Regions from separate parts of the Mesorhizobium sp. J428 genome, predicted to be linked through region 1. Evidence: predicted binding sites of a transcription regulator. Region 1 holds the regulator's gene; each other region holds the start of a gene.
The links. Region 1 encodes PhoB, which activates phosphate uptake and scavenging genes when phosphate is short. Its sites were predicted from a motif close to TGTCATNNANCTGTCAT; they were not measured.

Region 1 (10,535 bases):
CATTCTTCCGCGATCTCGGCCAGTCGGTCGGCCTCAGCGTGGCGTCGGAATCCGCGCTCGCGGCGGGCGTGGTGATGGGAATCATGATCATTCCCTTCGTTTCGTCTCTTTCCGACGACGTCATCAACGCCGTGCCGCAGTCGCTGCGCGACGGATCGGCGGGGCTGGGCGCCACGAAATCGGAAACCATCCGCAAAGTCGTCCTGCCGGCGGCGCTTCCGGGCATCGTCTCGGCGATGCTGCTTGCCGTCAGCCGGGCCATCGGCGAAACCATGATCGTCGTCATGGCGGCCGGACTGGCTGCCAACCTGACCATCAATCCGCTCGAGGCGGTGACCACGATAACGGTCCAGATCGCAACCCTTCTGGTCGGCGACCAGGAATTCGACAGCGCCAAAACCCGCGCGGCGTTTGCACTCGGACTCGTGCTGTTCTGCGCGACCCTTGCTCTCAACGTCATCGCCCTTCGCGTGGTCAAGAAGTATCGGGAACAGTATGACTGATATCGTCGCCACTCCGCTTTCGCCACGCGGCGCGCCGAGCATCCACACGGATGACGCCGCCAAGGCTCGACTGAAATCACGCTACGGTGCGGAACTGCGCTTCAAATGGCTGGGTGCGGGCGCCGTGGCCCTGGCAGCATTCTTCCTGCTGCTTCTTATCTCGACGATCGTGACGCAGGGGCTCCCGGCGTTTCGCATGAACTATCTTACGCTGCCAATCGATCTCTCGGCGGTTCCGGCCGATCCCGCGGCGCGTACGGGATTTGACTATGCCGGCCCCGTCAACGAAGCGCTCGCCGCCAAGTTTCCGGACGTGACCGGCCGCCAGGAGCGCCGCCTTCTGCGCGGCATCGTCTCCACCGGAGCTGGGGTCATCCTTCGTCAGCAGGTCGAGAAAGATCCCTCGCTTGCCGGCAAGACGGTCGATGTCCAGGTGCCTCTCGACGACTTCGCGGATCTCTATCTAAAGGGGCTTCTCGCCGAGAGCGCCGCTCCGCAACAGCTGCCCGGCGTGACTGTGTCCGGCACGAGCGGCGACGTCGCAGTGACCTTCGCCGACGACACGATCACGCGTCTTGCCCGTGGGGCGGGCGCCATCGAAGCCGAGGGCGGTGTCCTGCGTCTGACCAGCGGTGCCGCGTCGCTCCTGCTGGACGCCGGCGGCGGAACGGTCAAGCTGACAGAAGTCGGCCCGGGCACAGCCAAGGGCATCGTCTACGAAGCACTCGACGCTGCCGTGTCGACCGCATCGCCCGCTGTGCTGCGCACCATCACGACGCCGGAGGCCAGCCGCAAGATCACCGACAGGGAAATCGTGTGGCTCGACCGTCTGAAGGCCGACGGGGCGGTCACCAACACCTGGAACACGATTTTCTTCACGTCGGGCGCCAGCCGCGAGGCGGAGCTCGCCGGCGTGTGGGGCGCGGTCGTCGGCTCGTTCCTGACCTTGATCGTCACGATCGCAGTGGCGTTTCCGATCGGCGTGGCCGCGGCCATCTATCTCGAGGAATTCGCGCCGAAGAACCGGTTCACGAGCCTGATCGAGGTCAACATCAACAATCTCGCGGCGGTGCCGTCGATCGTCTTCGGTCTGCTCGGCCTGGCGGTGTTTCTCAATTTCTTCGGCATGCCGCGATCCGCGCCCGTCGTCGGCGGTCTCGTCCTTGCCCTGATGACCTTGCCGATCATCATCATCGCGGGACGCGCCTCCCTGCGAGCGGTTCCGCCGTCGATCCGGGAAGCGGCGCTGGGAATCGGCGCGTCCAAGGTCCAGATGGTCTTCCACCACGTTCTGCCGCTGGCGATGCCCGGTATCATGACCGGCACGATCCTCGGCATGGCACATGCGCTCGGCGAGACCGCGCCGCTGCTGATGATCGGCATGGTCGCGTTCATCGTCGACATTCCGGGCGGCTTCACCGAGCCGGCCACCATTCTTCCGGTCCAGATCTTCATGTGGGCCGATTTCCCCGAGCCCGCGTTCCAGCAGAAGACGTCGGCGGCGATCATGGTCCTTCTCGGGTTCCTGATCCTCATGAACGCAATCGCCGTGATCCTGCGCAAGCGCTTCGAACGTCGCTGGTGATGGAGTAGAAAGAGATGAACGTATTCAACGAAGCCGCGATCGAACAGAAGCTGAATCCGATGACGCAACAACCTGTCGTAAAGATGCGTGGCAAGCAGGTCACCGTCCACTATGGCGAGAAACAGGCGCTGTTCGGGGTCGACCTCGACGTGCGCGAGAAGCAGGTGACGGCGCTGATCGGTCCTTCGGGCTGCGGCAAGTCGACCTTCCTGCGCTGCCTGAACCGGATGAACGACACGATCGACATCGCCCGCGTCGGCGGCGAGATCACGCTGGACGGCGAGGACATCTACGATCCCAAGATCGACGTCGTGGAACTGCGCGCACGCGTCGGCATGGTGTTCCAGAAGCCGAACCCGTTCCCGAAGTCGATCTACGAAAACGTCGCCTACGGCCCGCGCATCCACGGGCTGACGAAGTCCAAGGCCGAGCTCGACACCGTCGTGGAGTCGAGCCTGAAGAAGGCGGCGCTCTGGAACGAGGTGAAGGACCGCCTGCACGAGCCGGGCACCGGCCTGTCCGGCGGCCAGCAGCAGCGCCTGTGCATCGCGCGCGCCATCGCCGTGTCTCCGGAGGTGATCCTGATGGACGAGCCCTGCTCGGCGCTCGACCCGATCGCGACTGCAAAGGTCGAGGAGCTGATCGACGAACTGAGGCAGAACTACACGATCGTGATCGTGACCCACTCCATGCAGCAGGCGGCCCGCGTGTCGCAGCGCACGGCGATGTTCCACCTCGGTTATCTGGTCGAGGAAGGGGCGACGGACAAGATGTTCACCAGCCCCGACGACAAGCGCACCCAGGACTACATCACCGGCCGCTTCGGCTGACGGCACGATCGAGCCACGAGGACAGAACAATGGGCGAGCATACCGTCACCTCCTTCGACGAGGAACTCGAGCACATCGACCGGCTGATCCGCGACATGGGGGGTCTGGCGGGATCGATGGTCTCGGGCTCCACCCGGGCGCTTCTGACGTCCGACAATGCGCTGGCGCAGCGCGTCGTCTCGGACGACGCGATCATGGACGCCAAGCAGCGCGAGCTGGACGACTCCTCCGTCACGCTGATCGCCAAGCGCCAGCCGATGGCGCAGGACCTGCGCGCCGTGGTCGGCGCGATCCGCATGGCGGCCGATCTCGAACGGGTGGGCGACCTGGCCAAGAACATCGCCAAGCGCGTCGGCGCCGTCGGGCAGACCTCGACCCCGCGCAACCTGTCGCATTCGATCGACACGATGGCCTCGCTGGTTCTCGAGCAGGTCGAGAAGGTGATCAGCCACTACGTGGCCCGCGACACCGAGGCGCTGAAGACGCTGCGGGCCGACGACGAGAAGATCGACATCCAGTATACCGCCGTCTTCCGCGAACTCCTGACGTATATGATGGAGGATCCGCGCAACATCACGGCCTGCACCCATCTCCTGTTCTGCGCCAAGAACCTCGAGCGCATCGGCGACCATGTGACCAACATCGCGGAGAACGCGTATTACGTCATGACGGGAACGCTTCTGCCGGCCAACCGTCCGAAGGTGGACGAGACGGCGGCAATGTCCGCCGCCTGAGGAACAGAACGGAATGATTGCCCCGAAGATCATGGTCGTGGAGGACGAGGAGCCGCTCGGCGTCCTCCTGCGCTACAACCTCGAGGCGGAAGGCTACCAGGTCGAGATCGTCACTCGTGGCGACGAGGCGGAGCTCAGGCTGCAGGAAAACGTGCCCGATCTCCTGGTGCTCGACTGGATGGTGCCCGCCGTCTCCGGCATCGAGCTCTGCCGGCGGCTCAGGATGCGCTCCGAGACCGAGCGTCTGCCCATCATCATGCTGACTGCGCGCGGCGAGGAGAGCGACCGCGTGCGCGGCCTGTCGACCGGCGCCGACGACTATCTGGTCAAGCCGTTCTCGACGCCGGAGTTCATGGCGCGGGTGAGGGCGCTGTTGCGCCGGGCCAAGCCCGAGGTGCTGTCCAGCGTGCTCAAGGTTGGCGACATCGTGCTCGACCGCGAATCCCACCGCGTCTACCGCAAGAAAAACGAGATCCGCCTCGGGCCGACCGAGTTCCGGCTGCTGGAGTTCCTGATGCAGCATCCCGGCCGCGTCTACACGCGCGGCCAGCTGCTCGACAATGTCTGGGGTGACACCAACTACATCGACGAGCGCACCGTCGACGTCCATGTCGGCCGCCTGCGCAAGGCGGTCAACAACGGCCGCCAGACCGACGTCATCCGCACCATCCGCGGCTCGGGCTACGCCATCCGCGAGGATTAGGCGAAGCAGCCGATCTCTCCGGCCGCTTGCCGCGACGGCCGTGTGCGTGCTTCTCTCGCCCGACGGAGGCAAGGGAGGGCTGCGCATGCGCATCGTGCGGACATTGTGGGTCGTTGTGGCGGTCCTGCTTTGCGGCGCGACCATTGCCGCCGCGCAGCAACCCGTCTCCGAGCCGGCACGCTCGCGTCACGCGCTGCTCGTCTGGCACCGCCTCGTGCTGGAGCTCGTCCGCCATACGGCGACCTATTCGCCGCCTGTCGCAAGCCGCGCCTTCGCCTATCTCGGCGTGACCGCCTTCGAGGCGCTTGCGACCGGCTCCGACGGGCTGCATTCGCTCGCAGGCCAGTTGAACGAGCTGACGCCGGTCCCGCCGCGCGAGGCCGGACAGTCCTACGACGGCGCCGTCGTCGTGCAGGCGGCGATGGCGCATGCCGCGGCGGCGCTGTTCGAGAATACCGGCCCGACGGGCCAGCGCGCGATGGCCGCGATGGCGAGGAAGGCGGCCGCCGACGCCGCGCTCGGCGTGCCGGAGGAGGTCGTGCGCCGCAGCGAGGACTATGGCCGCGCGGTGGCGCGCCACATCCTCGCCTGGGCGGCGACGGACGGCGGCGCAACGATCGAGAACATGGGCTTTCCGCTGGACTACAAGCTGACCGAGGGACCGGCGCACTGGGTGCCGACCAACCTCGTCCGCCAGCAGCAGTTTCCGCTCCTGCCCGACTGGGGCAGGACGCGCACCTTCGCCATGCCGGACGGCGCATCCTGCGGGCTGCCGCCGCCGCCGGCCTACAGCGAGGCACCCGGCTCGCAGTTCTACATCGAGGCCAGCGAGGTGCGGGACACGGTCAACGGCCTCACCGACGAGCAGCGGGCGATCGCGCGCTTCTGGTCCGACGATCCGATGCTGTCGCCCACGCCGCCCGGCCACTGGATTTCCATTGCGATCGGCATCCTGGAGAAGGAGGACGCCGATCTCGTCACCAGCGCCGAGACGCTGGTGCGGCTGGGCGTCACGCTGGCGGATGCCTTCATCGGCTGCTGGCATTCCAAGTTCGAATACGACCTCGTCCGCCCGCTCACCTATATCCGTCGCGTCATCGATCCGAAGTGGGAGGCGATCCTCAACACGCCGCCCTTTCCGGAATATCCGAGCGGGCATTCGACCCAGTCCGGGGCGGCCGCGACGGTGCTGACCGACATGTTCGGGCCGGCCTATGCTTTCGAGGACGGCACGCATTCCGATGACGGCCTTCCGGCGCGCCGCTTCGCGAGCTTCTGGGCGGCGGCGGAAGAGGCCGGCATCTCGCGGCTCTATGGCGGGATCCACTTCCGCTCGGCGATCGAGCGCGGGCTCGACCAGGGGCGCTGCGTCGGCGCCTATGCCAACGCGCTCAGGACGAGGAACTGACGCCATGCGCCTGATCCCCGCCCTGCTGGCCGCGCTCCTTGCCATCGGCCCTGCCGCGTCGGAGGCGTTCGAAAGCGCCGTCCCGACATTCACCGACGAGACGGCTTCGGCCGGGATCGACCACGTCTTCACCGGCGAGTGGGAGTTCATGGTCGGCGGCGGCGCGGCCGTATTCGACTGCAACGGCGACCGGATGCCGGACATGCTGCTCGCAGGCGGAGCCGCGCCGGCGACGTTCTACCGCAACACGGGCACGGTCGGCGGCCCGCTCTCCTTCGCTGCGCAGGAGAGCAGCCTGGAACTCGACATGGTGTCGGGCGCCTATCCGCTCGACATCGACGGCGACGGCAATCGGGACCTCGTCCTCCTGCGGGTCGGCGAGAACGTGGTGATGAGAGGACTGGGAGCCTGCCGCTTCGAGCGCGCCAACGAGGCCTTCGGCTTCGACGGCGGCGACGCCTGGTCGACGGCGCTGGCCGCGACGTGGGAGAAGGGCGCGCGGTTCCCCACCATTGCCGTCGGCAACTACATCGACCGGACGCAGGACGCGTTCCCTTGGGGCTCCTGCACCGACAACTGGCTGCACCGCCCGGCGGGCGAGGAACGCAGGTTCGCTCCGCCCCTGCCGCTCAAGCCCAGCTACTGCGCCCTGTCCATGCTCTTCACCGACTGGAACCGGTCGGGCGCGCCGTCGCTGCGCGTCTCCAACGACCGCGAATACTACAAGGGCGGGCAAGAGCAGATGTGGCGGATCGATCCCGGCCAGCCGCCCGCGCTCTATGGCCCGGCCGACGGCTGGAAGCCGCTCAAGATCTGGGGCATGGGCATCGCCAGCACCGACCTCGACGGCGACGGCTACCCCGAATACTTCCTCACCTCCATGGCCGACAACAAGCTCCAGACGCTCGCCCCCAGGCCCGAGGGCGGCGCTCCGAAGGCGAGTTTCGCCGACATCGCCTTCGCGAAGGGCGTCACGGCGCACCGGCCCTATACGGGCGGCGAGGTGAAGCCGTCGACCGCCTGGCACGCCCAGTTCGAGGACGTGAACAATGACGGTCTCGCCGATCTCTTCGTCGCCAAGGGGAACGTCTCGGAGATGCCCGATTTCGCGATGAAGGATCCGGATAATCTTCTCCTTCAGAAGCCCGACGGCACCTTCGAGGAGGCGGGCGAGGCCGCGGGCATCGCGAGCTTCGATACGGGCAGGGGAGCAGCGCTTGCCGATTTCAACCTCGACGGCCAGGTCGATCTCGTCGTCGTCAACCGCAACAGCAAGGCGCGGCTGTGGCGCAATGGCGGCGTGGCGGGCAACTGGGCGGCGTTCGCGCTGGGCCAGCCGCCGCCCAATGTCGGCGCGATCGGCGCCTGGGTGGAGGTGCGCTGCGGTGCGCGCACCCTCCGCCGTGAGATCACCGTCGGCGGCGGCCATGCAGGCGGCCAGCTCGGCTGGATCCATTTCGGCCTCGGCGGCGAGGCGAAGGCCGAGGTGCGCGTGCTGTGGCCCGACGGAAGCGAGGGCGACTGGCAGGCAGTGGAGGCGAACGGCTTCTACGACCTCATTCGCGGGCAGCCGCCGCGCAAATGGCGTCCCGCCGGCTGATCAGGCGACGTTCCGGCCCGCGGCTGGCGCCTGGCCGGGCGAGAAGACTTCCTGGTCGATGAAGGTCAGCGCCCGCATGGCGCATCCCTCGCGGATCAGCGGCATCTCGTCCGGCTCAGTGTCGAAGGAGATGGCGCCCGAATGCACGCCGCCGGCGGTGCGCGCGATCGCGTTCAGCATCGGTTTCTCCATAAGGTCGAAGGCGGTCGCCCCGTGGCCGACGATCGCCACGGGCGCGGGGTCGATCAGGGCGAACAGGCTGCCGAGGCCGAAGCCGATCGCCTCGCCGGCGACGCGGAACGCCTCGCGCTCGGGACCGGGCTGCCTTCGCGCAACCTCGGCCAATGCGCGGATATCGTCATCGGTCACGTCCCGGGCCACGGCCTCGGTCTCCGGCAGACCCCTGGCGCTGCGCCAGATCGCGTAGTTGCCGGCATAGGCCTCGATGCAGCCGCGCCGGCCGCAGCGGCACAGCGCCCCGTCCGGCCGATGGATCATGTGGCCGAACTCGCCGCCGGACGACTGCGTGCCTGTGAACAGCTCACCGCGCAGCACCATGCCCATGCCGATGCCGTGCGACAGAAGCACGGCGATGAAATCGCGCGCGTAGCGTTCGGGATTGCGCCAGCGCAGGCCGACCGCGATCATGTTGCAGTCGTTCTCGACCGTGACCGGTATGCCGAATTCCTTCTCCAGGATGGAGGCGAAATCGATGTCGGCATGCGGCGTGATCGGCGACCACAACAGCTTGCGCTCGCCGGAATCGGTGATGCCCTGGATGGCGAACACGATGCGCAGGATCGGCCGCCGCCCTTGCGGCATTCGGCCGATGAGATCGCGCAGGATGCCGACCACCTCGCTGACGAGCGCCTCGCGCGACAGGTCGAGGGTCGGCAGCTTGCGCCTCTCCTCGGCCACGGTCTCCCCCGCATAGTCGATCAGCGACGCCGACAGCTGGTTCATCGACAGGACCATGGTGACGATGGTCGCCGCCGCCGGGCTGAGCCGCACCGCCACCTGCGGCCGCCCCCGCCGCGCCGCGGTCGTATCGCCAGAGCGGCTCTCGACGAGGATGCCCTCGGCGATGAGGTCGGCGGTGATGGCCGAGATGGTCGAGGGGCTGAGCGCCGTCGTTGCGGCGATCTCGGTCCGCGACGGCTGTCCGGCCCGGCGCACCGCCCCGATCACCATCGCGCGGTTGCGGCGGCGCAGGTCGTCGTGACGGATTCCGACCGTCATGTTCGCCATCCTCCCCTGCGCCGTGCCGGCCTCGTCGGCGACCTCCTCTCGGCGCGCGAAGGGATATTGACAGAGCGGAGGGCATGAGTCATTAATTTTTTCGAGGCTCGAAAAAAGAGCTTCGCAACTTGGCGCATTGCCAACGTCACGCGCCCCCGAGGCGCCCAGGGAGGACTTCATGAAGAAATTTGCAACCGCCATGCTGGCGGGCGTCGCCATGTCGATGTCGCTCGCCGCCGTCGCAGAGGCGAAGGACAAGATCATCGGCGTTTCATGGTCCAACTTCCAGGAAGAGCGCTGGAAGACGGACGAAGCCGCGATGAAGGCCGCGATCGAGGCCGCCGGCGACAAATACATCTCGGCCGACGCGCAGTCCTCCGCCGCCAAGCAGCTCACCGACGTCGAAGCCCTGATCGCGCAGGGCGCGAACGCGCTCATCATCCTGTCGCAGGACGCATCGGCCATCGGGCCGGCTGTCGAGAAGGCTCTGTCGGAAGGCATTCCGGTGGTGGGCTATGATCGTCTGATCGAGAACAAGGACGTCTTCTACCTGACTTTCGACAACAAGGAAGTGGGCCGCCTGCAGGCCCGCGAGGTGTTCAAGGTCAAGCCTGAGGGCAACTATGCCTTCATCAAGGGCTCGTCGGCCGATCCGAACGCCGACTTCCTGTTCTCCGGCCAGATGGAAGTGCTGAAGGAAGCGATCGATTCCGGCAAGGTGAAGAATGTCGGCGAGGCCTATACGGACGGCTGGCTGCCGGCGAACGCCCAGAAGAACATGGAGCAGATCCTGACAACCAACGACAACAAGGTCGACGCGGTCGTGGCCTCCAATGACGGCACGGCCGGCGGCGCGATCGCGGCGCTCGCCGCACAGGGCCTCGCGGGCTCCGTGCCGGTGTCCGGCCAGGACGGCGACCACGCTGCGCTGAACCGCGTCGCGCTCGGCACGCAGACCGTGTCGGTGTGGAAGGACGCGCGCGAGCTCGGCAAGAACGCGGCCGAGATCGCCTCGCAGCTCGCCGACGGCAAGGCGATGACCGACATCCCGAACGTCGTGAAGTTCACGACGCCGGGCGGCAACGAGACCAACTCGGTCTTCCTGACCCCGATCGCGATCACCAAGGACAACCTCAACGTCGTTATCGACGCCGGCTGGGTGACCAAGGATGTGGTCTGCCAGGGCGTGGCGGCGGGTTCCGTCGCGGCCTGCAACTGATCGCGGCGCAAGCCAGCTCATCGGAACGCCGCGGTTTGACGAAAACCGCGGCGTTTCACTAAGGTAGATACGCCGAAAAGCAGCTTGAGACTGCGGCACGGGAGGACTGTCATGACCGACGCTACCTCGAATTCGGCTCCGGACCGGGCACGCGCCGCGGAACTCAACGCGGTCGAGCGCTTCCTGAAGGCCACGGAGCTCGACACACGCATGCTCGGGATGGTCGGGGCGCTGGTCGTCATCTGGCTTGGCCTGCATTTCCTCTCCGGCGGCCTGTTCCTCACGCCGCGCAACCTGTGGAACCTGTCGGTGCAGTCGGCCTCCGTCGCGGTGATGGCGACGGGCATGGTGCTGGTCATCGTCACGCGCAACATCGACCTGTCCGTCGGCTCGATCCTCGGCTTCGTCGGCATGGTGATGGGCGTGCTGCAGGCGGAGATCCTGGTCCGTAGCTTCGGCTTCTCGCTCGGCGACCCGTCGATCTGGATCATTTCGCTCCTCGCCGGCCTCGTGGTCGGCGCGGCGATCGGCGCGTTCCAGGGCTATATCATCGCCTATCTCGGTGTTCCGGCCTTCATCGTCACGCTCGGCGGCCTGCTCGTCTGGCGCGGAGCGGCGTGGTGGGTGACCAGCGGCCGCACGGTGGCGCCGATGGACGCCACCTTCCGCCTGATGGGCGGCGGGCCGGACGGCTCGATCGGCGCGACCTGGAGC
Region 2 (10,535 bases), 1.5 Mb from region 1:
ATCAGCCGCGATCATTGCACCGGGCGGGAAAGGATTCGTCCGGCAGGCGTCCAGCAACATGATCGTGACAGGTACGGCCGCCTGCAGTTCGGACAGGAGAGGGGAGAGGGCGACGAGGCCCTGCGGGTCATCCGGCGCCGTGTCGACGGGCACGAGGAAATTCTCGCCGCCCGCCTCGATGCCGTGGCCGGCAAAATAGAGGAGGGCGACGTCGGAGCCCTCGGCATCCTCGGCGAAGCGGCGCAATGCCCGCGAGAGCCGGGTGTGGTCGGCATCGAGCACGGTCGACACCTCGAAGCCGAGATCGCCGAGCAGGCCAGAGATCAGCCGGGCGTCGTTCGCGGGGTTGGCGAGCGGGGGTAAGGCGGCGTAGCTCGACTGGCCGATGACGAGGGCGATGCCCTTCAGCGCCTTGTCCTGCGCCTCGGCTGCCGTCGCGACGAAAACGATCAGGCATGCCGCAAGCGCAGCGAGCGCCTGCCGGACGATCATGCGCCGCATTGGGAGCGATGCCGTCGCCATGCGGCCGCCCACGTTCACACGAAACTCGCGCTTATCTGCGGAACGCATCGTGGCATTCCGATGGCCGCGCGGCAAGGCCGCCGCGGCTTGGTTAGTTGGCAGTGCTCTTGGCGTCCTTCAGCTTATTCTCCACGTCGAGCGACAGCAGCGCCAGTTGCGCTTCGCCGGCGAGCAGTTCGGCCGCGCGGGTGCGCTTCTCGTCGCCGAACACCTTCCAGATCTCCACTGTCTGGTCGAGCGTTTCTTTGGCCTGCTGGAGAAGGGCCGGGTCCTTGCCGAGCTTGCCGGCTTCGAGGAGCGTCTCGCCGAGTGCCCCGGTGGTGCGCGCCCAGTCAAAGGCGGCCTCGTTGGGATTGAACACTTCGAGCGCCTGGCGATATTCGCCGACGGCTTGGACGTAGAGGGCCGCGTCGCTCTTCATCGCCGCCAGTTCGGCGAGCATGCCGCCGAGATTGTTGCGCAGCATCGCCCAGTCGCGGGGAAGCGTGTCGCGCGGCGTTCCCTCGACGGCGTCGCGGCCCGCGGCAATGGCGCGCTCCAGGGCGTCGGCGTCCTTCGATACCTGCGCGAGGTTCCAGTACGCGCTGGCGAGATGGCCGCTGGTGGCTGCCCAGTCGGCCGGAACCACGCCGCGACGCCGCTCCTCGAGTGCCAGACGAAACGCCGCGACGGCTTCGTTCAGCATCGTGGCGTCGCGCGTCTTCTCGCCCTGCCGGCGCAGCGCAATGCCGATATTGTCCTGCAACGCCGCCCAGCGCAGCGGCGCACGCTCGCGGGTCATCTCTTCCGCGGCGAGCCGAAAGGAGGCAAGGGCCGCGTCGAGATCCTTCCTTCTTCGCCTGTCCGCTCGGCAAGCAGCGCCTGCGCGGTCCCGAGGTTTGCAACCGTCTCCGCCCACAGAAGCGGACCGCGCTCGCGCGTGCCGACTTCAAGTACAGCCTGATAGGCTTCGATCGCCTCATGGATACGCTCGTTGCCTGCGCCGCGCGCGGCGAGCTCGGACAGGATGATGGCGCGGTTGTTTTCGCTGGTCATCCAGTCGAGCGGGACGGTGTCGCGGGTACGCACCTGCAGCGCCGCATCGACCGCGCCGAGGGCGGCTTCGAGCGTGGTGGGATCGGCCAGGCGTCGGCCGATTTCGTACTGGATCGCGCCCATGCGGTGCATCAGCCGGCCCCACAGGGCCGGCTGCCTGTCGAGCGGCACCTGCGCCGTCGTCTCGCCGAGGACCATCGACGCCTGGTCGAGCTGATCTATGCCCGGTTGGCGCATGCCGGAGAGAAGCAGCGCGTAGGCGAGCTCCGACTTGAGATCGACCTGCAGGTCGACGGGCGTGTCCGCGGGTGCCGCGGTGATCGCGTCGCGCAAGGTTTCGACCGCCTCGGTCAGGCGCTCGCTATCGGCCTCCCGGTCGCCCCTTGTCGCGAGCGCGTTGCCGAGGCCCGCCTGCGCTTTCAGCCAGTCGACGGGGTTGCGGCGCAGTGGCGCGAGGTCGGCCGCGTCGCGGAACGCCTCGATGCCGGCGTCGAGCGCTGCATTGTCCGCGCCGTAATAGCCCTGGTCGGCAAGGGCCTTGGCCTGCGCGAGCTTGTAGCGGACGGCGAGGCCGTCATCGACGCGCTCGACCTCCGCGAAGGCGCGGGCGAAGTCGTCCGCCGCCTTGGCGTGCTCGAATTTCAGGAGCCAGGTCGCAGCGGAGGCGGCGTAGACCGAGGCGCGCTCCTTGCGCAGCTCGGCAGCACCGGTCTCGACGGCGGCCAGGCCGTCCGACAGCGCATCCATGCGCGCGCGCGCTTGGCGATGGAATTCGGTCGCGGCATCGAGCGCGCCCTCGCGCACGGCCTCGTCGGCGAGAGCGGCGAGGCGCGCGAGGTCCGGGTCGCTCAGTTTTGCGCCGGAAGCGGCGAGGCGTTCCTGGGCGAACTCTCCCTGCGCCCGCAGCAACCGGTCGAACTCGTCCGGCGCTTTGGGCGCGTGGTCGCCGGCGGCGCGTAGCGCTGCGAACAGCAGGCCCATCGGCACGCTCTTTTCGCGCGCGACGGCGGCGACCTGCGCCCGGTCGACGGAACTGAGCGATGCGATGGTGAGGAGCAGGCCGCGACGTTCGGTCCTGATCGGCGTGCGCTCGTCGGCCGCCGGCTCGGCCGAGCCACCGAAGTAGAGCTGGCGGCGCAGGCTCGCATTGGTCCAGGGAACCTGGCGGCCGTCAGAGTCGAGATAGACCTCCTCGGCGACGAGCGTCATGATGTCGGCGAAGTGCAGGCCCTGCGCCGACAGGTGCTTGAGCAGGGCGGTGGCGTAAGGGCTGGTACCGCCCGGCTCGCCGTCGAGCGCCACCTTGCCGGGCTCGGCCGCGAAGCCGACGATGGCGCCGACCGAATCCGGCTTGCCGGGATCGGAGGCAAAGGGCGTGACGCCGCGGCTCGCGCCCAAGCCCGTCGCCGCGATCGGCTGCGGCCTGCCGTTGTCGTCGAGGAGGGTGGTTCCCGCCGGAAATGGGTTGTTGCGGCAGGCATCGAGCAGGACGATGGTGACGGGAACGGATTTCTGGAGTCGTTCCAGGAGCTTCGTCGCGGAAGCGAACCCCTTGGGTTCGGATGGGAGCGCGTCGACGGGCACGAGGAAGTTCTCGCCGCCGGCCTCCACGCCATGGCCCGAATAGTAGACCAGCGCGACGTCCGCGCCGCGGGCGCGCTCCTCGAAGCCGCCGAGCGCGCCTGAGAGGCCTCGCGCGTCGGCGTCCATCAGCGTCTCGACTTCGAAGCCGAGCTTTTCGAGCATCGCTGCGATCTGGCGGGCGTCGTTGGCCGGGTTAGGGAGCGGCGCCAGCGATGCGTAGCGGGACTGGCCGACGACCAGCGCCACACCCTTCAACGGCTTGTCCTGCGCAAGACCGGCAGTCGACAGGACCAGGAAAATCGCAAGGACCGTCCAACGCGCCAGCAGGTTCCTCCAGCGTGCCATCATCTCCAACCCGTTCGTATTTCCGCAGCGGAAGCTACATGATTGCGCCTTGATGGCAATCCGATGGCGGCCTCAACCGTAACGGAGCTTCAAAGCCACGATGCTCAACGCACAGGCGAGCGTCACCAGATTGGCGCCGATCAACGGCCAGGAGCCGATCAGGATGCCATAGACTAGCCAAAGGAAAACGCCGGAGGCGAAGGCGCCGTTGGCGATCAGCGACACGCCGGCCGTCTGCCGCTCGCGGAACATCTTCACCATCTGCGGCACCCAGCAGAGCGAGGTGATGACGGCGGCCGCGCTGCCGATCAGTTCGACGGGGAGGTTCATCCAGCGTTCTCCGGGGAATGCCTGAAATGCGGGCGGGGCGATACGCCGCCACCTCGCCGCCTGTCAATGACGGCTTCGTCGCAGCCGGATGTCCCGAGACGATATCGGGAAGGGGCCGGCGGCGTGGAGATGCCGCCGGCCGGTTCGCGAATCACAGCGAGTTGGTGAAACGCTGGATGCGGATGCAGGCCTCTTCGAGCGTCTTCTCCGACGCTGCGTAGGAGATGCGGAAGTTGGGGCCGAGGCCGAAGGCCGAGCCGTGCACCACCGCCACGCCTTCCGCCTCGAGCAGCTCGGAGACGAAGTCCTCGTCGGTCGCGATCACCTTGCCCGACGGACCCTTCTTGCCGATCACGCCCTCGCAGGAGGGGTAGACGTAGAAGGCACCTTCCGGCACCGGGCAGTTGATGCCGCGGGCCTGGTTCAGCATCGACACGACGAGGTCGCGGCGCGCCTGGAAGATCGCCTTGTTCTTGTGCACGAAGTCCTGCGGCCCGTTCAGCGCCTCGACCGAGGCCCACTGCGCGATGGTGCAGGCGCCCGAGGTCTGCTGGCCCTGGATCATGTCCATCGCCTTGATGAGCTGCACGGGGCCGGCCGCGTAGCCGATGCGCCAGCCGGTCATGGCATAGGCCTTCGACACGCCGTTCATCGTCAGGGTGCGGTCGTAGAGCGCCGGTTCCACCTCGGCGAGCGTCGTGAAGACGAAATCGCCATAGGTCAGGTGCTCGTACATGTCGTCCGTCAGCGTCCACACATGCGGATGCTTGAGCAGCACGTCGGCAAGCGCCCTGAGTTCGTCACGCGTGTAGGCGGCACCCGACGGGTTGGACGGTGAGTTCATCACCAGCCATTTCGTCTTCGGCGTGATCGCCTTCTCCAGCGCGGCGGCGGTGAGCTTGAAGCCGTTGTCGATCGTCGTCGGCGCAAACACGGGCGTGCCGCCGCAGATCGCCACCATCTCCGGATAGCTCACCCAGTAGGGTGTCGGGATCACCACCTCGTCGCCGGGGTTCAGCGTCGCCATGAAGGCGTTGAACAGAATCTGCTTGCCGCCGGTGCCGACGATGGTCTGCTCCGGCTTGTAGTCGAGATTGTTCTCGCGCTTGAACTTGGCGGCGATCGCCTCGCGCAGCGGGACGATGCCGGACACCGGCGGATACTTCGTCTCGCCGCGGCGGATCGCCTCGATCGCCGCGTTCTTGACGTTGTCCGGCGTGTCGAAATCCGGCTCGCCCGCACCGAGCGAAATCACGTCCCGGCCTTTCGCTTTCAGTTCCCGGGCCTTCTGGGTCACCGCGATGGTCGCGGAAGGCTTCACACGGGAAAGGACGTCGGCCAGGAACGCCATGACGGAAAGTCTCCTTGAGGATCTCAGCGCGGTTTCGCGCGGGCTCCTCATGTCGCAAGACGGCAGCGGGCGCAAGTATCGATCCGCCCCGCCCGCGTTAACGAGTGGTAAAATCTTGGTCGTTAGCCTGCGCGCCGACAGTACCAGCAGAGATCCACGCCATGGCGCGCAGCGTCGGCCTCGCCCATGTGACCGCCCATCCTGACGGAAGCTATGTCGGGGTGTGGGGTACTATGTGCTTCGCAGCGCGTTCCAGCCGATCTTTTCCTTCGTGAACGGAAAACTCGTTCCTGTCGCCTTCGAGGGGCTGCTGAGGCCATCGCGAAACGGTGCGGCGGCTGCGCCCGGCGTCTTCTTCGGCCTGATCCCGCCGATCGACCGGATGCATGTCGAGACGTTGTCGCGGACGCTGCATCTCCTCAACGCCGGCAAGTTTCTGCATCCGTCGGCGAGGGTGTTCATCAATTTCGATCCGTCGGTGTTCAGCGACAGGGAACTGACAGAAGCTGCGCTGCGCGACATGCGGCTCGTGCTCCACGAGGCGGAGGTCGCGCCGGAGAGAATCGTCTGCGAGGTGACGGAGCAGCGGACGGCCTCTCAATCCACGCTGTTCTCCTTCGTCGAGGCGCTGCGCAAGCACGGATTCAGCATCGCCGTCGACGATTTCGGCGCGGAGGATTCCGACATCCACCGGATCGAGCGTCTGAAGCCCGACGTCGTCAAGTTCGACGCGCACTGGATCAACTGGCTGATGAACTCCGGCCCAGGCTACGCGCTGCTCGCCGGCATGGTCGAGTCCTTCACGCGGCAGGGCATCCGCACGGTCTTCGAGGGCATCGAGCACGGCTGGCAGCTCGAGCTCGCCGAGAAGAGCGGCGTGTCGATGGTGCAGGGCTATGCGATCGCCTATCCCGAGACCGTCCCTGCTGTCTTTCCTTTTCCCTCGCCTGAAGTCGCTGTGGTCGAGCGCGGCGAGGCCAAAGCCCACCCTTCGGCAGCGGCGCCGGCCGCACTGCCACGACGGGCACCCTCGTTCGGCCGTCGAGGTTCCACTCCCGGTTAATACCTAGGATTGCAACATCGAAATTCACGGCTTGCAAAGAAATCGTCGGGATATTCGCCCGCGGCAATCGCCGGTTGGCGCAGTGGCCGCGTGCGGAGGGGTAATTGACCGGTCGATTGATCTTCGACAACGAAATTCTGGTTGACGAGATCGGCCTGCGCACAGCGCGGTATCGTGACGTCCACATCAAGTCCGCCTATCAGCCGGTCTGGCGTTTCCGCGACGGCGTGCTGCGCGCGCGGTCCGTCGAGGCGTTCGCACGCGTGTTTCGGGAGGGCGTCGCCGTGCCGGCGGTCGAATTCCTGGCTCAGGTCGCGCCGGAGGAGAGGTTCTACGTCGAGTGGCTGTGTCAGACGCTCCACCTTGAGAATTATCCAAATATCGGCGCTTCCGGCGTCGAGCTGTTCTTCAACTACGACCCCGGGGTGAACACCGATCTCGACAGGTCGGTCGCTCAGCTCGACGAGATGGCGGAACGCCTTGGACGCCTCGGCGTGGACGCAGGGCTGCTCGTCTGCGAGATAACGCAGGCTGACACGGTGGATCGCGACACATTCGTGCGCCTGGCGGCCGAGATCCGTCGCCTCGGCATGAGGCTCGCCATCGACGGCTTTGGGGTGGCCAATGCCACGCTCGACCATGTCAGGGCCGTCGCGCCCGAATTCGTCAAGTTCGACGGCGCCTTCCTGCGCCGCGTGATGGAGGAGCCGGCCGCGCTGCACCTGCTTTCCCGGCTGTCGAACAGCCTCAAGGCGGCCGGAGCGCTGGTGATCTTCGAGGGGCTGGAGACGCCGTCCCAGCTCGTGACCGGGATCGAAACCGGCGCGGACTATCTGCAGGGCTTTCTCCTCGGCAAGCCGGAACTCGCCGGATCGCATTTCGACGACAGGCCATGGCGGATCGAGCATTTCACCGGCCTCGGCGACCGCGTCGTGCCGCTCTACGCCGCCAGCTGATCCATCAGCGGCGCTGATCCTTCTCTCACTATTTCTGGCTGGTCTGCCGAGGGCCGGCGAGGCACAGTCGTGGAGATCAGCAAGGGAAACGACGATGATCCGCATCTACGGAATGGCCGACAGCGGCAACTGCTACAAGCCGCGGCTCCTGCTGGCGATGCTCGGGCAACCCTTCGAGCATGTCGAAACCAGTTCGCGCGACGGCACCACACGCTCGCCGGCCTTCCTCGCCAAGAACGCCAACGGAAAGGTGCCGCTGCTGGAGCTGGAGGACGGCCGGTTCCTGGCCGAATCGAACGCGATCCTGCTCTATCTCGGGGAGGGCTCGCGCTTCGTCCCGTCCGACCCCTACGAACGCGCTCTGGTCTATCAATGGCTGTTCTTCGAGCAGTACAGCCACGAACCGCTGATCGCCGTGCGCCGGTCGCTGGTCCTCTATCCGGAGCGCGCCGCGCTGGCGACGCCGGAGCGGATGGCGAGCCTTCTCGACGGCGGCCACAAGGCGCTCGGCGTCATGGAGACCCGGCTGGCGGTCGAGCCATGGCTTGTCGGCGACGAGATCGGCGTGGCCGACATCGCGCTCTTCGCCTACACGCAACACGCCGATATTGCCGGCTATGACATGGCGCGCTTTCCAGGCGTCGTCCGCTGGCTCGACCGGGTGAGGGCTGCACCGGGCTATGTCGATCTTGATTGGAAGCCGGCACAACATTCCGCGTTCGGCGGCTGATTGGAAAACAGGCGAAGCAGGAGCGAAAGAGGAGCGAACTTTTGATATAGACATGCGCGGCCGTGCATGTTGTCATCCCCCCGTAATAAAGCATGACCAAATACGACCGGTGATCAACCGGCTATCTTACGGGAGAGAATGATGAGAGTCCCCACACTGCTTTCGCTTGCAACCGCGCTCACTGCGCTGCCGTTCATGTCCGGCTCGGCCTTCGCCGTGACGGAAATCACTTGGTGGCACGCGATGACCGGCGCCAACAATGAAGTCGTCGAGACGCTGTCCAAGGAATTCAACGAGAAGCAGACCGAATACAAGGTGACGCCCGTCTTCAAGGGCACCTATCCGGAGACGCTGAACGCCGGCATCGCCGCCTTCCGCGCCAAGCAGCCGCCGCACATCATCCAGGTCTTCGACGTCGGCACCGGCGTGATGATGGCCGCAGAGGGCGCGGTGAAGCCCGTCGCCGAGATCCTGTCGATGGGCGGCAAGGCCTTCGACAAGAGCCAGTATCTGCCGGGCATCGTCGCCTACTATTCGAAGCCGGACGGGACGATGCTCTCGTTCCCCTACAATTCGTCCTCGCCGATCCTCTACTACAACAAGGACATCTTCCAGAAGGCCGGCCTCGACCCGGAGACCCCGCCGAAGACCTGGCCCGAAGTGTTCGAGGCGGCGCGCAAGATCAAGACCTCGGGCGCTGCGGCCTGCGGCTATACCTCGACCTGGCTGACCTGGATCGGCCTCGAGAATTTCACCGCCTGGAACAACCTGCAGTACGGCACGAACGAGAACGGCCTCGCCTCGACCGACGTGGAACTCACCTTCAACACCGAGCCCTACGTCAAGCACTTCCAGACGATCGCCGACCTCGCCAAGGAAGGCGTGTTCCGCTACGGCGGCCGCACCTCCGAGGCCAAGCAGCTCTTCCTGTCGCAGGAGTGCGGCATCTTCACCGAATCCTCCGGGGGCCTGGGCGACGTGATCAAGTCGGGCATCAAATACGGCCTCGGCCAGTTGCCCTACTATCCGGACCTGGAAGGCGCGCCGCAGAACACGATTCCCGGGGGCGCCTCGCTGTGGGTCTTCGCCGGCAAGTCCGACGAGGAATACAAGGGCGTGGCTGCGTTCTTCGACTTCCTGTCGCAGACGGAGATCCAGGCGCGGCTGCACCAGAAGTCGGGCTACCTGCCCGTCACCATGGCTGCCTATGAAGCTACGAAGTCGTCCGGCTTCTACGAGCAGAACCCGGGCCGCGAGATCCCGATCCAGCAGATGATGGGCAAGGCCCCGACCGCGAACTCGAAGGGTGTGCGTCTCGTCAACCTGCCGCAGGTTCGCGACATCCAGAACGAGGAGTTCGAAAAGATGCTTGCCGGCGAACAGACCGCGCAGCAGGCGCTCGACAATGCCGTCAAGCGCGGCAACGAGGCGATCCAGCAGGCGATCGGCAACTGATAACCGAACATCCGGGCGCTGCGGCCTTTCGCGGCGTCCGGACTCTCTCCGGCTGGATCCCGCTTTGTCCGCAACTCGCGTCACATTCCCGAACAAGGTATTGCCGTACCTGCTGCTCGCGCCGCAGCTGGCGATCACCTTGGTCTTCTTCTACTGGCCGGCGAGCCAGGCGCTGCAACAGTCGTTTCTGCGCGAAGACCCGTTCGGCCTGCAGAGCCAGTTCGTTGGGCTGGCCAACTTCCGCCGCGTCCTCAGTAATCCCAACTACATCGGTTCGCTGCAGGTAACGGTCATCTTCTCGGTGGCCACCGCCGTCCTTGCCATGGTGGTCGCGCTGCTGCTCGCCGTGATGGCCGACAAGGTGATCCGCGGCCGGGGCATCTACCGCACGCTGATGATCTGGCCTTACGCCGTGGCGCCTGCGATCGCGGGCATGCTCTGGCTTTTCATGTTCAATCCGACGATGGGCACCTTCGCATACATGTTGAGGGCCACCGGCTACAATTGGGATCCGCTGCTCAACGGCAACCAGGCGATGGTGCTCATCATCGCGGCGGCGGCCTGGAAGCAGATCAGCTACAACTTCCTGTTCTTCGTCGCAGGGCTTCAATCGATCCCGAAATCGTTGATCGAGGCGGCGGCGATAGACGGCGCGGGCGAGAGCAAGCGGTTCTGGACAATCGTCTTTCCGCTGCTGGCTCCGACGACCTTCTTCCTGCTGGTGATCAACACCACTTACGCCTTCTTCGACACATTCGGCATCATCCACGCCGTCACGGGCGGGGGGCCGGGCAAGGCGACCGAGACGCTGGTCTACAAGGTCTACAACGATGGCTTCGTGAACCTCATCCTCGGCGACTCCGCTGCGCAATCCGTGATCCTCATGGTCATCGTGATCGCGCTGACGGCCTTCCAGTTCCGCTACGTGGAAAAGAAGGTGCACTATGGCTGAGTCCGCCGCCGCGAAGGAGCCGTCAGCAGCGATGTCCACGGCGGCGTATCTTGGACGGCAGGAGGAGGGCTCGATGGTCGGCCTCAGCCGCACCTCGCGCTACACCGCGCACACGATTCTGATCGTTGGCATCCTGATCGTCGCATTCCCGATATACTACACGTTCGTCGCTTCCACCCATTCGCTGCAGACGATCCTGCGTCCGCCGCTTC
Region 3 (10,535 bases), 980 kb from region 1:
CGGATGATGGTGATGAAAGACGGCGTCGTGGTGGAACACGGCCTCACCGATCGCGTCCTCGACGATCCGCGCGCGCCCTACACGCAATTGCTCGTCTCTTCGATTTTGCAGGTGTGACATGCCCACCCCCCTCGTCGTCTCCGATGTTGCCAAGAGCTTCGTCATGCATCTGCGCGGCGGCGTGGAGCTGCCCGTGGTGCGTAATGTCTCCTTCTCGCTCAAGGCGGGCGAATGCGCCGTGCTCGGCGGTCCGTCGGGTGCGGGAAAGAGTTCGATCCTGAAGATGCTCTACGGTAATTACGGCGTCGACGCCGGCCAGGTGATTGTCTCCCACAACGGCCATCTGGTCGATCTGGCGGCGGCGGGACCGCGCACCGTGCTGGCGATCCGCCGCGACACGATTGGCTATGTTAGCCAGTTCCTGCGCGCCGTGCCGCGCGTCTCGGCCGTCGACGTGGTCGCTGATCCGCTGCTGGCGCGTGGCGAGGACCGGGAGGAGGCGCGGGGCAGGGCGCGTGCGCTGCTGGAACGGCTGAACCTGCCGGGGCGCCTGTGGCAATTGCCGCCTGCCACCTTCTCCGGCGGCGAGCAGCAGCGCGTCAACATCGCGCGCGGTTTCATCACCGACCATCCGATCCTGCTGCTCGACGAGCCGACCGCCTCGCTCGACGCGGCCAACCGGCAGATCGTCATCGACATGATCGGCGAGAAGAAACGTGCGGGCGTCGCCATGCTCGGCATCTTCCACGACCAGGACGTGCGCGAGGCGGTCGCCGACCATGTCATCGACGTCACCGCATTTGCACCGAAGAAAGCCGCCTGATGTCCAAGGGCCTGTCCGAAGAGCCGCTCGTCCATTCCTCTGCGCAGGTCAGCGACACCAGGCTCGGCCGCTACACGGAGATCGCGGAAGGCTGCCGCATCGCGGAGGCCGAGATCGGCGACTATTCCTACCTGATGCAGGACTGCCATGTCTGGTGCGCCGAGATCGGCAGGTTCGCCAACATCGCGGCCTCCGTCCGGCTCAACGCGACCAATCACCCGGTCGACCGGCCGACGCTGCACCATTTCACCTACCGCGCCTCCGACTACTGGCCGGACGCCGAGCACGAGGCGGATTTCTTTGCCGCGCGGCGGGCGCGCAAGGTGACGATTGGCCACGACACCTGGCTCGGCCACGGCTCGACGGTGCTGCCCGGCGTGACCGTAGGCGACGGCGCGGCGATCGGCGCCGGCGCGGTGGTGACCAAGGACGTCGCGCCCTACACGATCGTCGCCGGCGTTCCCGCCAGGCCGATCCGCGAGCGCTTCGACCGCAGGACGGCCGGGCGCTACCAGGCACTCGCCTGGTGGGACTGGGACCACCAGCGCCTGCGCGACGCGCTGGAGGACTTTCGCTCTCTGAGCGCCGAGGCGTTCCTGGAAAAGCACGGCGGGTGAGGCCCGGTTCCAGCGGCTCGCGCCGCTGTGAATCGTAACAAAACCGTCATCCAACGGACACGCCGGTTTCATGTTGATCCCATAGCGCTTCTCGCAGATGCGAAGGGGTAAATCCCCACGTGGGGAAGTCGCGGATGCTGAAGATCACCAATGTGACGCGCCGATTTGGCAGGAACACCGCCGTCGACAATGTCACGATCGAGATCGAGGAAGGCCAGATGGTCGGCGTCATCGGCCGTTCCGGCGCCGGCAAGTCGACCCTGCTTCGCATGATCAACCGTCTTGTCGACCCCTCCGTGGGGTCGATTCATTTCGGCGGCCGGGAAGTCTCGACGCTGCGCGGCGCACCCTTGCGCAACTGGCAGCGCGACTGCGCCATGATCTTCCAGCAGTTCAACCTCGTGCCGCGCCTCGACGTGCTGACCAATGTGCTGCTCGGCCGGCTCAACCATCGCTCCACCGTCCTCAACCTGCTCAGCATCTTCAGCCGTGACGAGCGCATCCTCGCCATCAACGCGCTGGAGCGGCTCGGCATCGCGCAGACCGCGTTGCAGGCCGCCGGCACGCTGTCGGGCGGCCAGCAGCAACGCGTCGCGATCGCGCGCGCCCTGATGCAGCAGCCGAAGGTGATCCTCGCCGACGAGCCGATCGCCTCGCTCGATCCGCTGAACGCCAAGATCGTGATGGACGCACTTCGCGACATCAACCGGCGCGAAGGGCTGACGGTCGTCACCAATCTTCACACGCTGGACACGGCTCGCAGCTATTGCGACCGCATCATCGGCATGTCCGGCGGCAAGGTCGTGTTCGACGGCGGGCCGGAGGACCTCGACCGCGAGGCCGTCGCGCGCGTCTACGGCGCCGATGCGGACGACATTCCCGAAGAGATCACGTCCACCAGCATCGTTTCGGAAAAACCCCGGAAATTCCAATCCGCCGGACCGCTCGAACCCGCCTTCGCCGGGCTGTGAGCGACGGGATCGCATCGCCCTCGTGACGGGCCAGCATCAGACCGAGACCGGAGCGCGGCGGCTGCCCGCTCGCAACAGGAGAGACGACATGTTCAGGAAAGCACTCATGGCCGCCGTCGCGCTCGGCGCGCTCGCCAACGCGGCCCAGGCGGAAGACCTCAAGGAATTCCGCATCGGCATCCTCGGCGGCGAGAACGAAGCCGACCGCCTGCGCAACTTCCAGTGCATGGTCGACAAGCTCCCGGCGGTCCTTGGCGTCGAAAAGGTTTCGCTGTTCCCGGCAGCCGACTACGACGGCGTCGTGCAGGGCCTCCTGGGCGGCACGCTCGACTATGCCGAGCTCGGCGCCTCGGCCTTTGCCAAGGTCTATCTCGAGAAAGCCGACGCGGTCGAGCCGATCCTGACCACTGTTCAGACCGACGGCGCCACCGGCTACTACTCGATCATGGTTGCCAAGAAGGACTCCGGCATCAAGACGCTGGCCGACCTGAAGGGCAAGAAGCTCGGCTTCGCCGATCCGGACTCGACCTCCGGCTACCTGATCCCGGCGGTGACGCTGCCCAAGGATCTCGGTGGCGTCCCTGTCAAGGATTACTTCTCCGAGACCGGCTTCGGCGGCGGCCACGAGAACCTCGTCCTCGAAGTGATGAAGGGCACCTTCGATGCCGGCACCACCTGGGGCTCGGGCGTCGGCGAGTTCTCGGAGGGCTATTCCTCCGGCAACCTGCGCAAGATGGTCGACAAGGGCATCCTCGACATGGATGACCTGACCGAGATCTGGAAGTCGCCGCTGATCCCGAACGGCCCGATCGTCGTCCGCACCTCCATGGACGCCGACATGAAGTCGAAGTTTAAGGATTTCATGATGAACCTGCCGACGACCGACGCGGCCTGCTTCTCGGCGATCCAGGGTGGCGACTTCAAGGGCTACACCGAGGTCACCACCGACTTCTACCAGCCGATCATCGACGCCCGCAAAGCCAAGATCGGCTCGTGATCCTGGAATGAATGGCGACGCCGCGGGGGAAACCTCGCGGCGTTTCTCTTGCGGGGACCCCATGAGCGCGATCACAGAGACGGCGGCTGCGCCGAAGCCCATGCTGTCGGAGAGCGGCAGCCTGGTCGAGCGCCATTGGCGTGAACTCGCCTCGCGACGTCGCCTTTATACGCTTGGCGGCGTCGTGTTTCTGGTCGTTGCGATGGCCGGATCTCTCTGGTTTGCCAACGAATCCAACGCCGGCAAGTTCTTCGACCGGCTTCCGCATCTCTTCGATTTCGTCGGCCAGCTTATACCGCGCGACGGCTGGGAAGTGTGGCGCGCACTGTTCGACCTGCCGTCCCCCTATGACGACGGGAGCCTCAAATACGATTATCCGGAAGGCCGCACCTACTTCACCGAGACGCTCTACGTCCCGGAATATGTCTACCTGATGATCGAGACACTCAACATCGCGCTGCTCTCGACCCTTATCGGGTTCTTCTTCGGCTTCCTGCTGTGCTTCCTCGCCGCGCGAAACCTCGTCGCCAACCGCTGGCTGCGCTTCTTTGTGCGCCGCTTCATGGAAATCCTCCGCGCCTTCCCGGAGATCGTGATCGCCGGCTTCTTCCTCGCCGTGTTCTCGCTCGGCGCGATCCCGGCGATCCTCGCGGTGTCGATCCATACGATCGGCGCGCTCGGAAAGATGTTCTTCGAGGTGGTCGAAAATGCCGACATGCGACCCGACGAGGGCCTGCGCGCGGTTGGTGGCAGCTGGGTCGAACGCGTCTGGTTCGGTATCGTGCCGCAGGTGATGCCGAACTTCGTCTCCTATTTCCTGCTGCGTTTTGAGATCAACGTGCGGGCGTCGACGATCATCGGCGCGGTGGGCGGCGGCGGCATTGGCGAGGCGTTGCGGTTGTCGATCGGTCAGACGCACGAGGCCAAGACACTCGCGATCGTCCTTCTCCTGTTCGGCACGATCGTCGCGGTGGATCAGTTCTCCGCCTGGCTGCGGCGCCGCCTGGTGGGCGAGCAGGCCTTCGAATTCGGCCGCGGAGCCTGACGATGACGACCGAGATCACCGCCGACATGAGGGACGTCGCGGCCCGCTATCCGACGGCGCTGGAAGGGTCGCGACGCAAGCAATTGAGCTCGCTGGCAGGCGTCGGCGGCTTCGTTCTCTACCTTGTGTTCGCCTGGTGGTTCTTTTCCATCGGCAGCGTGTTCGCCAATGCGAAGTGGGACATCGCCGGCGCCTATCTCGCCGACTGGGTGTCCTACGAGATCCGTCCCAATATCGACCTGCGGGACGATCACCTTGAGGTGACGTTCACCCGATTCGATCCGCTGGGTCCGAATGGCAATCCGGACTGGCTGGTGCGCGAGAAAGCGATGGTCGTAAGGGGGGCGGCGTCCACCGGCGGCTCGGGCGGCGGGGCATCGAGTTCCTCGGGCAGCTTCCTTGGGCCGGTCGGCGGGAAGACCTCCGTTCCGAGCGAATCGGTCAGCCCGGCAGCGCCGTCTGTCCGGGCAGCCCCGATCTCGCCGACGGAGGAGGTCGTCCGCGCGACCGTCGATTTCAGCGGCGCGGGCACGGTCGACATCCGCCCGGACAAGGTCACCGTCACACGAGGCGACGAGACGCTGGTGCTCGATATCGTCCAGAATGAAGCGGTCAACGCGCAAGGGCCGCTGCCGTCCTGGGCCAGCCAACGCTCTCCGGGGGACAAGGTGATCGTCTATTTCGGCGTTCCCGGCCGCGCGGAGATCGAGAGCGACGAGGTGAAGATCCGCCACCGCTTCCTCGGCTGGGCGAATTTCGTCTTCGACATCAACTCGCCCTTCTGGGGAAAATCCGCTGGCGAGGTGTTCGACCTGATCGTGTCGGGCGAGCGGATCGATCCGTCGCGCACCAACCTGTCGCTCGCCTGGAACAACATCCTCTACAATGCCGAATGGCAGCATCTCGACGTGTGGACGAAGCTGCTGCAGACGATCGTCATGGCCTTTGCCGGCACGGTGCTTGCCTCGCTGATCGCCTTCCCGCTCGCCTTTATCGCGGCGCGCAACATCATGCCGAACCGGCTGCTCAACCAGGTCGCCAAGCGCTTCTTCGACTTTCAGCGCTCGGTCGACATGCTGATCTGGGCACTGTTCTTCACCCGCGCCTTCGGACCGGGGCCGCTCGCCGGCATTTCGGCAATCTTTTTCACCGACACCGGCACACTCGGAAAGCTCTATTCCGAGGCGCTGGAGAACATCGACGATAAGCAGCGCGAGGGCGTGCGCTCGGTGGGGGCGGCGCCGGCCGTGGTACAGCGCTATGGCGTGGTGCCGCAGGTGCTGCCGGTGTTCCTGTCGCAGTCGCTCTACTTCTGGGAATCGAACACGCGCTCGGCAACCATCATCGGCGCCGTCGGAGCCGGCGGCATCGGCCTGAAACTCTGGGAAGCGATCCGCACCAATTCCGACTGGGAGAACGTCGCCTACATGGTGATCCTGATCCTGATCGTGGTGTTCATCTTCGACAACGTCTCCACCGCGCTGAGGCAGCGGCTGATCGCACCGCCGACCGGTCCGAGCTGATCCCGCTGACTTGCCCACGGGCCTTCGTCAAACTGTCATGCAAATCTCCTAAGCGACCAGTTGCAGACCCGCGACCGAAGGTCCGGCGGGCCGATCGCAATGGGAAGTCGCCCGCATGCCGCAGGAAGCCGTTCTCCGCAACGCCATGATCGTCCTTCGCGACGAGGTGAGGCCCGGCGCGGTGCTCATCCGCGACGGCAGTATCGCGGACATTTCGGCGTCGAGCACGACGGGCGAGGATCTGGAGGGCGACTACCTCGTCCCGGGCCTGATCGAGCTCCATACCGACCACCTCGAAGGCCACTATTCGCCGCGGCCCGGCGTACGCTGGAACGCGATCGCCGCGGTGCAGGCACATGATGCGCAGATCGCGGCCTCCGGCATCACGACCGTGTTCGACTGCCTGCGCATGGGCTCGGACGAGGACGGCGGCTTCGATCCGCACGAAATGCGCCTCCTGGCCGACGCGATCGAGACGGCGCAGGGACACGACAGGCTGCGCGCGGACCATCTGCTGCACCTGCGCTGCGAGGTCTCGTCGCCCGACGTGCTCGACGCGCTGGAACAGTTCAAGACCGACCGCAACGTGCGGCTCGCCTCGTTGATGGATCACGCGCCCGGCCAGCGGCAGTTCCAGACGATGGAGCAGTATACGCTCTACTACAAGACCAAGCGGGGCCTCTCGGACGAGGCGTTCGAGCGTTATGTCGCGACCCGCAGGGAACAGTCCGCGCGCTATTCGGCCGTCCATCGCAGGGCCGTCGCCGAGCATTGCCGCGCGGCAGGCGTCACCCTCGCCAGCCATGACGACGCGACGCTCGCCCATGTCGACGAGGCGATCGCGGACGGGGTGCGGCTGGCGGAATTCCCGACCTCGCTCGAAGCGGCCCGCGCCTCGCACGAGGCGGGGATGAGCGTGCTGATGGGCGCGCCGAATATCGTTCGCGGCGGTTCGCATTCCGGCAACATCGCGGCCCGCGACCTCGCCGACGCCGGCATCCTCGACGTGCTCTCCTCGGACTACATCCCCTCCTCGCTGATCCATGCGGCATTTCTGCTGGCCGAGGGGGAGGGGGCGATATCCCTGCCCGAGGCCGTCGCGCTGGTGACCTCCACGCCTGCGCGCACCGTCAGGCTCGACGACCGAGGCGAGATCGCGTTGGAGAAGCGGGCCGACCTGGTGCGCGTGCGCCACCATCACGGGCTGCCGACGGTTCGCTCCGTCTGGCGCGGCGGCCAGCGGGTGAGCTGACCTCTCTTCCGATCACTTCCTCGGTCGGAAGCCGAGATTGGCGGAGATCTTGGCGGCCGCCGCCAGGAGGTGGCGAACCTGGTCGGTCGTCGGCGTCTCGGGGATGTATTGAACCGAATCGGTCATGGCGATCGAGCCGACATAGCTGCCGAGCGCATCGAAGATCGGGGCCGCGAGTGCGTTGAGGCCGATCATCGATTCGTTGGGACCGACCGCCCAGCGGCGCTTGCGAATCGCTTCGACCTCCCGGCGGAGCTGCTCCGGGTCGGTGATGGTATAGGGCGTTCGCATTTCCAGCGGCTCGGACAGGACGCGCGCGAAGACGAGTTCGTCGCCGAAGGCGAGCGAGATCTTGCCCTGTGAACTGGAATTGTAGGCCAGCAGCGAGCCCGGCTTGACGAATATCTCGATGTTGGACCGGCTAGGCATCACCAGGAGGATGCGCATGCCGTCGTTCTCGGGCTGGCTGATGGCGACGGCGTGGCCGGTCTGGTCCCGCAGCTCGCGCGCGACGTCGCGGGCGGCTGTGGCGAGTTCGAAGCTCTCGCTGACGGCCTGGCCGAGCGCCATCAGCCGGGCGCTGATCGAATAGCGCTCGGTCTCCTCGTTGCGGATCAGATAGCCGGCGGAGACGAGGGTCTGCAGGTGCCGGTGGATCCGGCTCTTGGTGGTGTCGAAGGCGCGCGCCATTTCCGACACGCCGACGGATGTCTGGCCGCGTGCCACATATTCCAAGATCTCGAGTGCGAACTCGACCGCCTGGATCGACCCTCCGCGTGATGTCTCGCCATTCGTGCCGTCCTTCACCGCGTTCTTACCCCTTCCGCGCCGCTCAACGACATCGGCACCAGTGCCAGACTTATCGTTCCTGCCGCGCGGAGCAAGCCCGCTGAAGGACGACAGACCACGCACGGTCAATCGGCCAGATGGGCCGGCATCGGATATTCGTCCGCGTTCAGCACCCAGCCCTGCTTCGCGAAGTCGACACGCGGCGGCGAGAAGATGTCGATCAGTTGGTTGAGGCCCGGCTCCATGCCGCGCGAGGTATGGATCGCCGGCGGCGGAATAACAGTCAGCGAAGGCGATTGGACGAGCGCATGCTCGTCATCGCGCCAGACGTTGAGGTTTGTGGTCCAAGGCCAGCGCAGGTGGTGTGTGAAGGCGCCGTCGAGGGCCAGCGAACCCTGCTCGAAATCGTCATGGTGATGCGGCGACAGCTTGGTGATGTCCCGCGGGCCGTGCTGAGGCTCGAGATAGTTCACCATCAAAGTCGTGCAGCGGAAGATGCGGCCGAAACGGCCCGGCGTCGGCGGCACGTCGAGGCTGTAGGCGCGAATGCGGAAGCCGCCGACCGGATCGGGCCAGGGCTCCAGCAGCGCGACATTCGGGTGCTGCTCGGCGTAGGACTCGGCGTTCGAGCAGAGCGCGTTCAGGTCGTCCGACCGGGTCGAGAAGATCCGCGTCGCACGACCCCCTTCGGCAGGGTGATGCGGCTGTCGCCCGGCGGGAGGATGACGAGCGAGAAGCCGTCGACCTCGACGCGCTCGCCGTTGGCCTCGATGACGGCGGGCGTGTCACGGTCGGGGAGCAGCAGAACGTATTCGTCGGCCTGGCCGGCGCGCGGCAAAGATCCGCCCGCGTCGACCTCGCTCTGGGCGACCAGGAAGTTCTGGCCTCGGGTCAGCCACGTCCTCGCGCCGTCGCCGACGACCTGTGGTGCCATCTCGTAGAAGAGGCCGTAATCGGCACCGGCGAAAGCCTGTGGGGCGACTGCCTTGGAGGCGGCTGCGCTTGCGGCCATGCGGGATCTTGGGTCGCTCGGGTCGTACATCGTTTCTCTCCCTAGTCGTTCTGTCTGACGGAACGCTTGATCTAAAATTAGAAAGCTGTCTCAGCGGTTCTTGTCAAGACCAGTTGCCACGATTGCGCCGTGTCGCAAAAAATGCCTGATCCCGCTTGACAGGGTCATTTGATCAAGGAACTATTGAACGAAACAGCGTTCTGCATAACGAAACGGAGGAAACGTTCATGCTGACCCGCAGACAGCTCATCGTGTCGACAGGCGCGATGGCCGTAACGCTTGCCATGCCCCACGTCTCGCGCGCCGCACCGATCCCGATGCGTCTCGCCCATGCCGCCAACGAGATCCATCCGGGCCACATCGCCGCGGTGGAGTTCAAGAAGGCGCTCGAGGCACTCGTGCCCGGCGCGATCGACATCACCATCTTCCCCAACCGCCAACTCGGCGAGGACAAGCAGAACCTGGAGTCGGCCATGGCCGGCACCAACGAACTGTGCGGTTGTTCCGGCGTGCTGTTCCCGCTGGTGACGGGACGCCAGGCGCTCGACGCCTACCAGCTTCCCTTCCTGATCAAGGACTACGACCACTTTACCAAGGTCGCGATGAGCGACATCGGCCAGAAGGTGCTGGACGACCTCGCGCCGGCGGGTCTCGTCGGCTTGCAGACCACGGATATCGGGCAGCGCCACTTCCTGTCCGCGGCCAAGGTCGTAAAGTCGGTTCCGGACTTCGCCGGGCTCAAGACGCGTATCCTGCCGGTGCCGTTGCACAAGGCGATCTGGGAAGGCGTCGGTGTGTCGCCGGTCGGCATGCCCTACGGCGAAGTCTACGGCGCGCTCGAGACCAAGGTCATCGACGCGGTGGAGATCAACGTCTCCTCGATGCTCGGCGAGAATCTGTGGGAGGTCGGCAAGAACTTCACGCTGACCGGCCACTATCCGTGGCACAACGTCATCGCCATGAACAAGGCGGTGTTCGACGGACTGCCGGAGGAACTGCAGAAGGCGGTGCGCGAGGCCGGCCGTGCGTCGGTCGCTCCGACGCTCGAATATACGAAGACTCAGGACCTGACCGGCCGCGACGAACTCAAGGCCAAGGGCGTGCAGATCCACGAACTGGAGAATCTTGCCGAAATGCAGGCCAAGGTCGCTCCGATCGTCGAGACCTGGAGCGCCAAGGATCCGCTGATCGCCGAGTTCGTCTCCGCCGCGCGCGGCATGGCCTGAGGCACCCCCGGGGCGATCGCCCCTATCCCTCCATAACCTCACGGGCGGCGTTGACCGCCGCCCGTTGGTCCCGGCCATGCTGTCCAAGGTGGTGTGGCCGCGTTGAAGGCGAACCTCTGAATGACGACGACACATTCGGTCCCGACCACCCTGTTCTCCGGGTATGAACGGGTCATCAAGTTTCTCGCGGGCGCTTCCATGGGCGTGATCGTCACGATCATGGTGGTGCAGGTCATCGCCCGCTACATCTTCAACTCGTCGCTGATCTGGGCCGAGGAGC

Region 2: the regulator PhoB is predicted to act here: its motif matches at 7,987-8,003, upstream of ugpB (sn-glycerol-3-phosphate ABC transporter substrate-binding protein UgpB).
Region 3: the regulator PhoB is predicted to act here: its motif matches at 5,999-6,015, upstream of LRS09_RS04315 (alpha-D-ribose 1-methylphosphonate 5-triphosphate diphosphatase).

What each region holds. Positions count from the first base shown of each region.
Region 1 is NZ_JAJOMX010000001.1:1,810,243-1,820,777, reverse strand. It holds gene pstC (phosphate ABC transporter permease subunit PstC) at 1-503, shown strand, start outside; gene pstA (phosphate ABC transporter permease PstA) at 496-2,088, shown strand; gene pstB (phosphate ABC transporter ATP-binding protein PstB) at 2,103-2,918, shown strand; gene phoU (phosphate signaling complex protein PhoU) at 2,948-3,652, shown strand; gene phoB (phosphate regulon transcriptional regulator PhoB) at 3,666-4,355, shown strand; gene LRS09_RS09050 (vanadium-dependent haloperoxidase) at 4,441-5,763, shown strand; gene LRS09_RS09045 (CRTAC1 family protein) at 5,768-7,363, shown strand; gene LRS09_RS09040 (ROK family protein) at 7,364-8,602, opposite strand; gene xylF (D-xylose ABC transporter substrate-binding protein) at 8,781-9,821, shown strand; gene LRS09_RS09030 (sugar ABC transporter permease) at 9,933-10,535, shown strand, end outside.
Region 2 is NZ_JAJOMX010000001.1:304,795-315,329, reverse strand. It holds gene LRS09_RS01550 (caspase family protein) at 1-570, opposite strand, end outside; gene LRS09_RS01545 (tetratricopeptide repeat protein) at 614-1,303, opposite strand; gene LRS09_RS01540 (caspase family protein) at 1,300-3,486, opposite strand; gene LRS09_RS01535 (SemiSWEET family sugar transporter) at 3,559-3,816, opposite strand; gene LRS09_RS01530 (pyridoxal phosphate-dependent aminotransferase) at 3,968-5,167, opposite strand; gene LRS09_RS01525 (EAL domain-containing protein) at 5,403-6,230, shown strand; gene LRS09_RS01520 (EAL domain-containing protein) at 6,335-7,186, shown strand; gene LRS09_RS01515 (glutathione S-transferase family protein) at 7,281-7,916, shown strand; gene ugpB (sn-glycerol-3-phosphate ABC transporter substrate-binding protein UgpB) at 8,058-9,371, shown strand; gene ugpA (sn-glycerol-3-phosphate ABC transporter permease UgpA) at 9,436-10,323, shown strand; gene ugpE (sn-glycerol-3-phosphate ABC transporter permease UgpE) at 10,397-10,535, shown strand, end outside.
Region 3 is NZ_JAJOMX010000001.1:832,957-843,491, reverse strand. It holds gene phnK (phosphonate C-P lyase system protein PhnK) at 1-117, shown strand, start outside; gene phnL (phosphonate C-P lyase system protein PhnL) at 119-823, shown strand; gene LRS09_RS04340 (DapH/DapD/GlmU-related protein) at 823-1,440, shown strand; gene phnC (phosphonate ABC transporter ATP-binding protein) at 1,575-2,411, shown strand; gene phnD (phosphonate ABC transporter substrate-binding protein) at 2,500-3,408, shown strand; gene phnE (phosphonate ABC transporter, permease protein PhnE) at 3,470-4,453, shown strand; gene phnE (phosphonate ABC transporter, permease protein PhnE) at 4,450-5,976, shown strand; gene LRS09_RS04315 (alpha-D-ribose 1-methylphosphonate 5-triphosphate diphosphatase) at 6,092-7,228, shown strand; gene LRS09_RS04310 (IclR family transcriptional regulator) at 7,241-8,035, opposite strand; gene LRS09_RS04305 (hypothetical protein) at 8,143-8,544, opposite strand; gene LRS09_RS04300 (hypothetical protein) at 8,658-9,059, opposite strand; gene LRS09_RS04295 (TRAP transporter substrate-binding protein) at 9,257-10,255, shown strand; gene LRS09_RS04290 (TRAP transporter small permease) at 10,376-10,535, shown strand, end outside.